4 regions of the Streptomyces collinus genome follow, and region 1 is predicted to be linked to each of the others. Evidence: riboswitches for the same ligand, from Rfam matches in the RefSeq annotation. Region 1 holds a riboswitch; each other region holds the start of a gene.
What was found. A riboswitch is a leader RNA that binds a small molecule or an ion and turns the genes downstream of it on or off. The one in region 1 is predicted to bind cyclic di-AMP.
Positions count from the first base shown of each region.

Region 1 (2,191 bases):
CGTGGGCGACGGCGAGCGAGACGCCGAGGATGGCGTTGGCGCCGAGGGAGCCCTTGTTGTCGGTGGCGTCCAGGTCGAACATCGCCTGGTCGATCAGGCGCTGCTCGGTGGCGTCATAGCCGACCAGCTCCGGGCCGATCTGCTCGATGACCGCGAGGACGGCCTTCTCCACACCCTTGCCGAGGTAGCGGTTCGAGTCGCCGTCGCGGAGCTCGATGGCCTCGAAGGCGCCCGTGGAGGCGCCGGACGGGACGGCGGCACGACCGGTGCTGCCGTCGTCGAGGCCGACCTCGACCTCGACCGTGGGGTTGCCTCGGGAGTCCAGGATTTCCCGGGCTACGACGACGTCGATGGACGGCACGAGCATCTCCTTCTTATGTGACGCGGGTACGCGGGCCGCGTGGGCCCGGCGAGGTGCGGAGCCTCGGTGGCTCGCGACATGAGCCTAACCGGCTCCGGGCGATCGGCCACCGGGTCGCCCACCCCATGGACAGAACCGAGAGTAAATTGTTTCCGAACGGAACAAAGCCGGTTCGCGAAGTCCGGCAGAAAAAACCCCGCTCCGGTGCGTACGGGGGATGACGCGCCGGAGCGGGGAGCTGGTGGGCCCTGGGCGGGCCCGGGTGGGCCGCTGCTTACTTCAGGTGCAGCTGCTGGCCCGGGTAGATGAGGTTGGCATCGTCGATGATGTCCTTGTTCAGCTGGTACAGCTTCTCCCAGCCGCCCTTGACCTTCTCGTCCGCGGCGATCGAGCTCAGGGTGTCACCCGTGACGACCTTGTACTCGCCGTCACCCTTCTTGACCTTCTTGCCGGTCGGGGTGGTGACGGTCTTCTTGGCCGCGGGGCGCTCGTCGGAGCGGGAGGCGGGCTGCTGCTGGGTCTCGCGGGTCTCGGTGCTCTGCTGGCTCTGCGAGGAGCTGCCCGAGTCGCTGGAGGAGCCGCCACCGGTGTAACCGGCGCTCGACAGGCCCTTGCCGCAGACCGGCCAGGCGCCCTTGCCCTGGCTCGCGAGGACCTTCTCGGCGATCTCGATCTGCTGGTCCTTGGTGGCCTGGTCGGCGGTGGAGGCGTACTTGGTGCCGCCGTAGCCGGACCAGGTGGAGGCGGAGAACTGCAGACCGCCGTAGTAGCCGTTGCCGGTGTTGATGGACCAGTTGCCGCCGGACTCGCACTGGGCGACCGCGTCCCACTCGGAGGCGGTGGCGGCGGAGGCGTTGCCGGCCGCCATCAGCGGGGCGGCGACGGCGGCACCGGTGACACCGGCGATGGCGATGACCCGAGAGGCCTTGGACGGACGGCGGTGCGTGCCCTTGCCGGAAAACAGCATGGAGAGATCCCCTCACCGACGCCTGCGAGGTGAGCTGTCGGGTTCGGGCCGGTTGAGTTGCCCGGCCGCGCCCCTCCCGGGACACGGCTTCACCCCAAGCCCTTCCGGCACAACTGTCCGGTCGGGCACCTACCTTGGGTCCCCCGCTCCTGCCTACGGCGCTTGACGCGACGACTGTTCCCGTACGGCCGCTGGCAGGATTCGGCGTTGCGGCAGCCGGGGCTCGCGGTGACGAGCGGTCACGACCGTAGACACGCGATCCACGGAATTTCAAAGACGATCAAGGCTTCTGAGATCTATCTCTCACCGGCCTTATACGGGACATTCAGTACGAAAACGTGACGTGAACTCACCCGGTTTAGGGGTGACTTCGGCCGCGGTTTCCGCACTGCCCGAACAGCTACCGCTCGTCCGCTTCGCCCTCGACCGTGAGCGTCTGACCGGGGTGAATGAGGTCCGGGTCGGCGCCGACCTCGTTCTCGTTGCCCTCGTAGAGCGCGTGCCATCCGCCGCTGACCCGAAGGGCGTCGGCGATGGACCAGAGGCTGTCGCCGATGCCCACGATGTAGGCACCTTCGGACGCGTCGCCGGAACTCTCGTCAGCGGGCGCGGAGTGACGCCCCGTGGACTTCTCCGCGCGGTCGCTCTCGGGCGTGCGGGTTTCGTCGGCACTGGGACCGCGATGACGGCCGGAGCCGGTCTCGGCCGACGCCGAGGAGTCGTCACCCTGCTGCGAGTCGCCCGGCTTGCCGCCCTCGGGAGTGGCCGACGGAGAGCCGTCGGGCTGCTCGCTCTGCGACGTTCCGCCGGATTTACGTGACTTGTCGGTCTTGGCGGTTTCGTCCTTCGAGGACGACGACGCG
Region 1 covers NZ_CP133771.1:3,590,684-3,592,874, forward strand. Annotated here, with positions in the region: gene eno (phosphopyruvate hydratase) at 1-361, opposite strand, end outside; gene RFN52_RS16110 (LysM peptidoglycan-binding domain-containing protein) at 636-1,328, opposite strand; cyclic di-AMP (ydaO/yuaA leader) riboswitch at 1,333-1,499, opposite strand; gene RFN52_RS16115 (LysM peptidoglycan-binding domain-containing protein) at 1,729-2,191, opposite strand, start outside.

Region 2 (2,191 bases), 1.8 Mb from region 1:
AGACCAGGTCACCGGGCTGGGCCTGGGAGAGCGGGACCGTGGTGCCGGCGTTCACCTGGTCGTAGGTCGTGCGCGGCAGGTCGACGCCGGCGGCCTTCCAGGCGGCCTGGGTGAGACCGGAGCAGTCGTAGGAGCCGGGGCCGACCGCGCCCCACACATACGGCTTGCCGATCTGCGCGCGGGCGAAGGCGAGCGCCTTGTCGGCCTTGGTGGCGTACGAGGAGTCGGCCGGGGCCGTCGAGGTGGACGAGCCGGAGCCCGCCGAACCCGACGACGAGGATCCGCTGTCCTGCTGCTGGGCGGCCTCCTCCTGCGCCTGCTGCTGCGCGGCCTGCTGCCGGGCCAGCTCTGCGGCCTTGCGGGCGGCCTCCTCCTGCTTCTCCTTCTCGATCGCCGCGAGCCGGGCCTTCTCCTCGGCGGTCAGCTTCGACATCAGCTCGCGCGCGTCGGCGAGCTTGCGCTGGACGGTCGCCTTGGCGGCCTTCAGATCGCCCTGCGACTCGGTGAGCGCCTCCAGGCTCTCGGTGGCCTCCTGGCGCTTCGTCATCGTCTCGGACTGCTGCGCGATGTAGTCGTCGACCGCGACCTTCTGGCGGCCCGTCATCCGGTCCATCAGCTGGGTCTGGTCGAAGTAGTCCTGCGGGGTGTCCGCCAGCAGGAACGTCGCCGTGTCCGGGGCGGCGGCGCCGGTGCGGTACTGGGCGGAGGCGAAGGACCCCAGCTCCTCGCGCGCCTCGTTGAGCTTCTGGGTGCGCTTCGCGACGTCGTCGATGAGGGCGTCGGCGCGTTTGCGCTGCTTCGCCGTCTTCTCCTTGGCCGCGTTGTACTTCTCGGTCGCCGACCCCGCCTGGCGGTACAGGTCGTCGACCTTCTTCTCGACTTCTTCCAGGCTGGGTTTGTCGTCGGCCTCGGGGGCGGCGTTGGCCGACTGGGACAGCAGGGCCACGGAGGTGAGGGCCGCCGTTGCGAGGGCGGGGGTCCGTATGCCTGCCACGCGCGTACCCGTAGGACGCGACTTGCGGTGCGACGCCAAGGGAGGCGACTCCTTCCACGTTCCGCCTACCGGGTTAGCTGTCGGGTTCGGGCGGGTGGTTCGGAAGGTTTGCCCTACGGCCTTCTCCGCACAGGGAGTCGGGCCGATTCACCCCAGGTTCACGGTTGGGTCCCCGGCTCCGGCTGCCACTGCGGCACACCGGACTCGGCGGAGGCCGCGCGGCCCGGCGACGTTCGCCGGTGGGGGTCATGCGGCCTGGTCGCACGGTAGCCAACTCGTGTGGCCCCTGTGAAGGTTGATGGGTGATATGCCCGATACATTTTCGTGACCTCGGTCATGAACGTTGCCGAGAGTGAATGATCGAGGGGGTTTGGTCACGTTTCATCCATGATTGCGGGGGGTGTAGCAGGCCGTGATCATGCGGTCATGGAGGGCGACAATGCGCCGCCGGCCGGTCGCCGGGGGGTCGGGCGCCCGGCGATGTTCTCAGGGCGGCGGCGGGCTGTCAGTGGGGCGCCCTAGACTCGGAGAGCGATGAGCAGCCTCTTTGACGACAGCTTCCTGGCGAACCTCCAGGCCCAGCGGGGCCCCGCGGACGAGCCCCCGCCGCCGCCCGAGGACGATCACGTTCCGGAGTCGATTCCGGACGATCTGTTCGGCGGGAAGTTCGACGCGCCCCCGGACCGGGACGCCTACTACCGGGACGGCGCACCCCGCCCGGTCGTGGACACCGCCGCGCTCCTGGAAGGGCTGAACGACAACCAGCGCGCCGCCGTCGTCCACTCCGGCTCCCCGCTGCTCATCGTGGCCGGTGCCGGCTCCGGCAAGACCCGCGTGCTCACGCACCGCATCGCCCACCTGCTCGCCGAGCGCGGCGTGCACCCGGGCCAGATCCTCGCGATCACCTTCACCAACAAGGCCGCGGGCGAGATGAAGGAGCGCGTCGAGCAGCTCGTCGGCCCGCGCGCCAACGCCATGTGGGTCATGACGTTCCACAGTGCGTGCGTGCGCATCCTCCGCCGCGAGAGCAAGAAACTCGGCTTCACATCGAGCTTCTCGATCTACGACGCCGCCGACTCCAAGCGCCTGATGGCCCTGGTCTGCCGTGACCTCGACCTCGACCCCAAGCGCTTCCCGCCGAAGTCCTTCAGCGCCAAGATCAGCAACCTGAAGAACGAGCTGATCGACGAGGAGGAC
Region 2 covers NZ_CP133771.1:5,430,524-5,432,714, forward strand. Annotated here, with positions in the region: gene RFN52_RS24845 (C40 family peptidase) at 1-1,033, opposite strand, end outside; cyclic di-AMP (ydaO/yuaA leader) riboswitch at 1,042-1,214, opposite strand; gene pcrA (DNA helicase PcrA) at 1,529-2,191, shown strand, end outside.
Region 2: another riboswitch for cyclic di-AMP. It lies ahead of RFN52_RS24845 (C40 family peptidase); the one in region 1 lies ahead of RFN52_RS16110 (LysM peptidoglycan-binding domain-containing protein).

Region 3 (2,191 bases), 4.1 Mb from region 1:
GCTCCGGCGGCCAGGGCTCCGAACGCTCTGCGGGTGGTCGGCACGGGACACAGCTCCTCGGGATCCGCCGGGAAGGCTCTGGAAAGCGCTTGCACTCCGGACGGGATCACTCTGTCCCAACGGCCGCCGCCTGTCGATCCCTTGACGCGGCCGACGGCATGCGCGCACACCGAAGGCCGGACCCGGGGATCGGGGTCCGGCCTTCGGCCGCGTGTCAGGCAGGTGGTCGTGCGGTCGGTCAGCCGACGGAGACGCCGTGCGAGCGCAGGAAGGCGACCGGGTCCACGTCCGAGCCGTAGTCCGGCGTCGTGCGGATCTCGAAGTGCAGGTGCGGTCCGGTCACGTTGCCGGTGGCGCCCGACAGGCCGACCTGCTGCCCGGCGGTCACGGTCTGGCCGGCCGAGACGGAGAGCTGGGACAAGTGGGCGTACTGGGCGTAATGGCCGTCGTTCAGCTTGATGACGACCTGGTTGCCGTACGCGCCGCCCCAGCCGGCGGAGACGACCGTGCCCGCGCCGACGGCCTTGAGGGAGGTGCCGGTCGGGACGACGAAGTCGACACCGGTGTGGTAGCCGCTGGACCACATGCTGCCGGACATGCGGTACGGGGTGCCGACGGTGGCCCCGTCCACCGGGAGGGCGTACCCACTGGCGTTGCCCTCGGCGGCGGGCTTGGCGGCGGCCGGCTTCGCGGCGGTCTCCGCCTTCGGGGCCGACTCGGCGGCGGACGGCTTCGCGGCCGAGGGCTTCGGGGCGGAGGCCTTCGGCGCGGACGGGGCCGAGGACTTCGGCGCGCCCGCGGCCTGCTTGCCGATCGACAGCTTCAGGCCCGGGTGGATCAGCGACGGGTCGGAGCCGACGGCGGCGCGGTTGTCCGCGTAGAGCTTCTTCCAGCCGCCGCTGACGTTCTGGTCGTCGGCGATCTTCGCGAGACAGTCGCCGGCCTCCACGGTGTAGGTGCGAGCACCGGTGGCCTTTTCGGCGGCCTTCTTCTCGGCCGCCGGAGCGGACTGGACCGCCTTTTCCGGTGCCGACTGCGGGGTGGCGGCGTGGGCGCCGGCGGCTCCCATGAGCGGCAGCGCGAGAGCGGCTCCGCCGGTTCCGGCGACGGCGATGGAGCGGGTGAAACGCTGGGTCTTGGGACGGCGGTGCTTACCCTTCGCGGGCATGGCGAATTCCTCTCCGTCGCCTGCGAGGTGAGCTGTCGGGTGCGAGCTGGAGATGCCCGGCCGCGCCGGGGCGCGGCTTAACCCCAAGCCGTTCCGGGAACCGGAACAGGCGTCTTACCTGTGGGTCCCCCGCTCCTGCCGTACGTCGGGTCAGTGTGTGCGGGCTCCGGTCGGCGGCAGGATTAGGCGTCCGTCCGGATTGGTGTGGAACGTAAGCGACCAGGACGCAAACGGACAAGCTTGCGGTTGCCCGTGACGGTGTTTCTCTTGACGCGTCGCCACATCTGCGGTCACCGAGCGTGGATTACCGATCTCCTGCTTTCCCCAACCGCCCTGAATAACGCCAGAATTACGTGAACATGGCAACAGCACATCGTCACGAATATGACGATGGTCACGCACCCCGACCTCATCTCCTTTACGATCGGGGCACGTTATCCCTAAGCGCCTTTAGCGGCCTATTCGGACAGAACGGCTACTTCCGCTTAAGGCGGACGACCGTCGCGTCCAGATCCCCCCGCAGACCGACCCGCAGTCCGTGGTGAAGCAGCACCGCCCCCCGGTGAATTTCGCCTGTTTCGAGGCATTCGTACGATGCGGCCGGGTCGAGGGCACGCAGCCGGAGGGCCGGTACGGGCTCGCCGTAGCGCTGCGCCTGGAGCCAGGCGAGGACGACGGTCTCGTCGCCGAGGACGTACTGCACGGCGCTCAGTCCGCCCCCCGGGGGACGCAGCCGGTACTGGTCGCCGCGTTGCACCACGGGCCGGATCTCCTTGTAGAGCCCCACCCACTCCCGCGCCTCGGCGAGCTCCTCCTCCGTCCACCGCGTGAGGTCGCCGCCGACCCCCAGCACCCCGGCCATGGCGCTGACGAAGCGGAACCGCAAGGAGCTGGCCCGCTGGTTGAGCATGACGTTCGGACTGTCGGTGACCCAGGCGGCCATGACCCGGGCCGGATGGATCTGGCTGAAGCCGTGCTGGATGGCGAGCCGGTCGAGCGGGTCGGTGTTGTCGGAGGTCCACA
Region 3 covers NZ_CP133771.1:7,677,320-7,679,510, reverse strand. Annotated here, with positions in the region: gene RFN52_RS34625 (DUF6250 domain-containing protein) at 1-44, opposite strand, end outside; gene RFN52_RS34620 (M23 family metallopeptidase) at 239-1,168, opposite strand; cyclic di-AMP (ydaO/yuaA leader) riboswitch at 1,173-1,327, opposite strand; gene RFN52_RS34615 (alpha-galactosidase) at 1,644-2,191, opposite strand, start outside.
Region 3: another riboswitch for cyclic di-AMP. It lies ahead of RFN52_RS34620 (M23 family metallopeptidase); the one in region 1 lies ahead of RFN52_RS16110 (LysM peptidoglycan-binding domain-containing protein).

Region 4 (2,191 bases), 2.3 Mb from region 1:
CCCCAGCCGCAAGGCCACCCTCGCCCCGCCGACCGGTCGGTGAGGTCCCGGTGCTCCCGCCCGAACTGCCGCCGCTGCCCGCCCTGACGCGCGCCGAGGCGGAACTGATCGACCGTTACCTCGATGTCGTCGACCTGCTGGGCCGCATCAACCCGGCGCAGGACGGCGACACCTACCGGGGACTGCGCGCCGCCCAGGCGCTGGTCGGCAAGGCCACCGCACTGCGCGACGCGTTGGCCCTGATGCATCAGCGGGGCGAGACGGAACTGCACGCCGGCACGCTGGCCCGGGCGCTGCGTGTGCTGGACGGCGAGCGGCGCACGGCCCGGCTCACCCTGCCCCCGGAGTCCGTCAGTTGACGCGGAAGCGCCGGCCCGGACACCCGCGCCGTCACCGGAGCGTCCGGAGCTGAGTCGAAACGGACCAAAAGACGTACCCCTGTTCGGAGTAGGCGGGAGACCGATTTTGGGGCCGTTCCGGTTGCGCAACGCGCGTAGCCCAGGGACGGAATGGGGCATTCCGTCCCTGGTCCGGGGGTCCGCGAATGCGTGGACAGTGGCTCGAACGCACACGTGTCCACCCGAACGGGTGAGTGGTGAGTAACAACACAAACCCCCGGTTCCGTTGGGAAATCCGGACAGGCATGCGCCAAGATCCCTGTCTGACGACAAGCCCCCGCCGCTGTGGCGGGGCGATCCGGGCGGACGCCGAATCCTGCCGCCGCCCGGATGACCGGTCGACAGGAGTGGATCGGCAGGAGTGGAGGACCCAAGCACGACGGGTCGCCGGGACGGTCACGCCATGACCTCGCCCGAGCAGCCCTTGGGGTGAAGCCGCGTCAGCGGCCGGGCAACTTCGCCAGCCCGAATCCGACAGGTCATCCTTCACAGGCGGCTGACGAAGGGTTGCGCATGACTGCGCTCAATCGTGTCCCGTCGCTCATGGTCCGGGCCGGCACGGCCTCGGCGCTCACCATCGCCGCCGTGGGCGGTTCGATCGTGGCGCCCGGCTTCACCTCCGAGGCCGCGGCAGCCACGCCGGCGACCAAGGCACTCCAGATCGCGGCCTCCAAGAAGGGTTCGCCCTACAAGTACGGGGCCACCGGTCCGCACCGGTTCGACTGCTCCGGGCTCACGCTCTACTCGTTCAAGAAGGCCGGCAAGAAGCTCCCCCGTACGGCTGCCCAGCAGTACAACAAGACGCGCCACATCTCCGCCAAGAACCGCAAGGCGGGAGACCTGGTGTTCTTCCACTCGGGCAGCAACGTGTACCACGTCGGTATCTACGCGGGTAAGAACAAGCTCTGGCACTCCCCGAAGAGCGGGGACGTGGTGCGACTGCAGAAGCTCTGGACCAAGAGCGTCTGGTACGGGCGCGTGAAGTGATCCGCTCGGCGTGCGGCGGCGTCCTGACGCGCCGCCGCACGCCGGAGCGTGACACGGGCTCACATGGATACCCGTGACCCCATGGCCGAGCACCGCCCCTGCACCGCACGCAACGAGACTCCGCTGCAACGCGCCGACCGCAACTTCGTGGAGCTGCTCCAGGAACTCCGCGTCACCCAGACGGGCGTGCAGATCCTCTTCGCCTTCCTGCTGTCGCTGGCCTTCACCTCGCGCTTCGAGGATCTCGACACGGTCCAGTGCGTCACCTACGTCATCACCCTGCTGCTGGCGGTCCTGGCAGCCGCGCTCTTCACCGCGCCGGCCGCGCTGCACCGCTCCCTCTTCCAGCAGGGCGCCAAGCCCCGCATCGTGCAGGTCTCCTCGCGCCTGGCCACCATCGGCCTGAGCGTGCTGGTGTTCGCGTTCAGCGGTTCCGTGCTGCTGGTGGTCGACGTGACCACGGGCCGGGCCGGCGGTATCGCCGCGGGCGCCGCGACGTTCCTGGTCTGTGTCGGCCTGTGGGGGCTGCTCCCGCGGCTGGTGCGGCGGGCGGGGCTGCGCAAGGAGGCGGACGCCACCGGGGAGACCGCCGAGGAAGGACCGGACCAGGGCGACGTCAAGGTCCCCGCACTGCTGCGGCGAACCGTGAGGCAGCCGTCCGGGCTTCGAGGAGCGGCAGCGCACCGGGAGGCGTCGGCACGGCACCGGTGACGGCCTCGCACTCCGGCGGGCCGAAGGGCTCGGAGCGGGCGTCGTAGCCGTGGGTGGCCCGGATGTCGGTGGCGCGGGCCGGGGGTGCGTGGAGG
Region 4 covers NZ_CP133771.1:1,244,443-1,246,633, forward strand. Annotated here, with positions in the region: gene RFN52_RS05500 (ATP-dependent Clp protease proteolytic subunit) at 1-43, shown strand, start outside; gene RFN52_RS05505 (hypothetical protein) at 51-359, shown strand; cyclic di-AMP (ydaO/yuaA leader) riboswitch at 696-908, shown strand; gene RFN52_RS05510 (C40 family peptidase) at 912-1,385, shown strand; gene RFN52_RS05515 (DUF6328 family protein) at 1,449-2,096, shown strand.
Region 4: another riboswitch for cyclic di-AMP. It lies ahead of RFN52_RS05510 (C40 family peptidase); the one in region 1 lies ahead of RFN52_RS16110 (LysM peptidoglycan-binding domain-containing protein).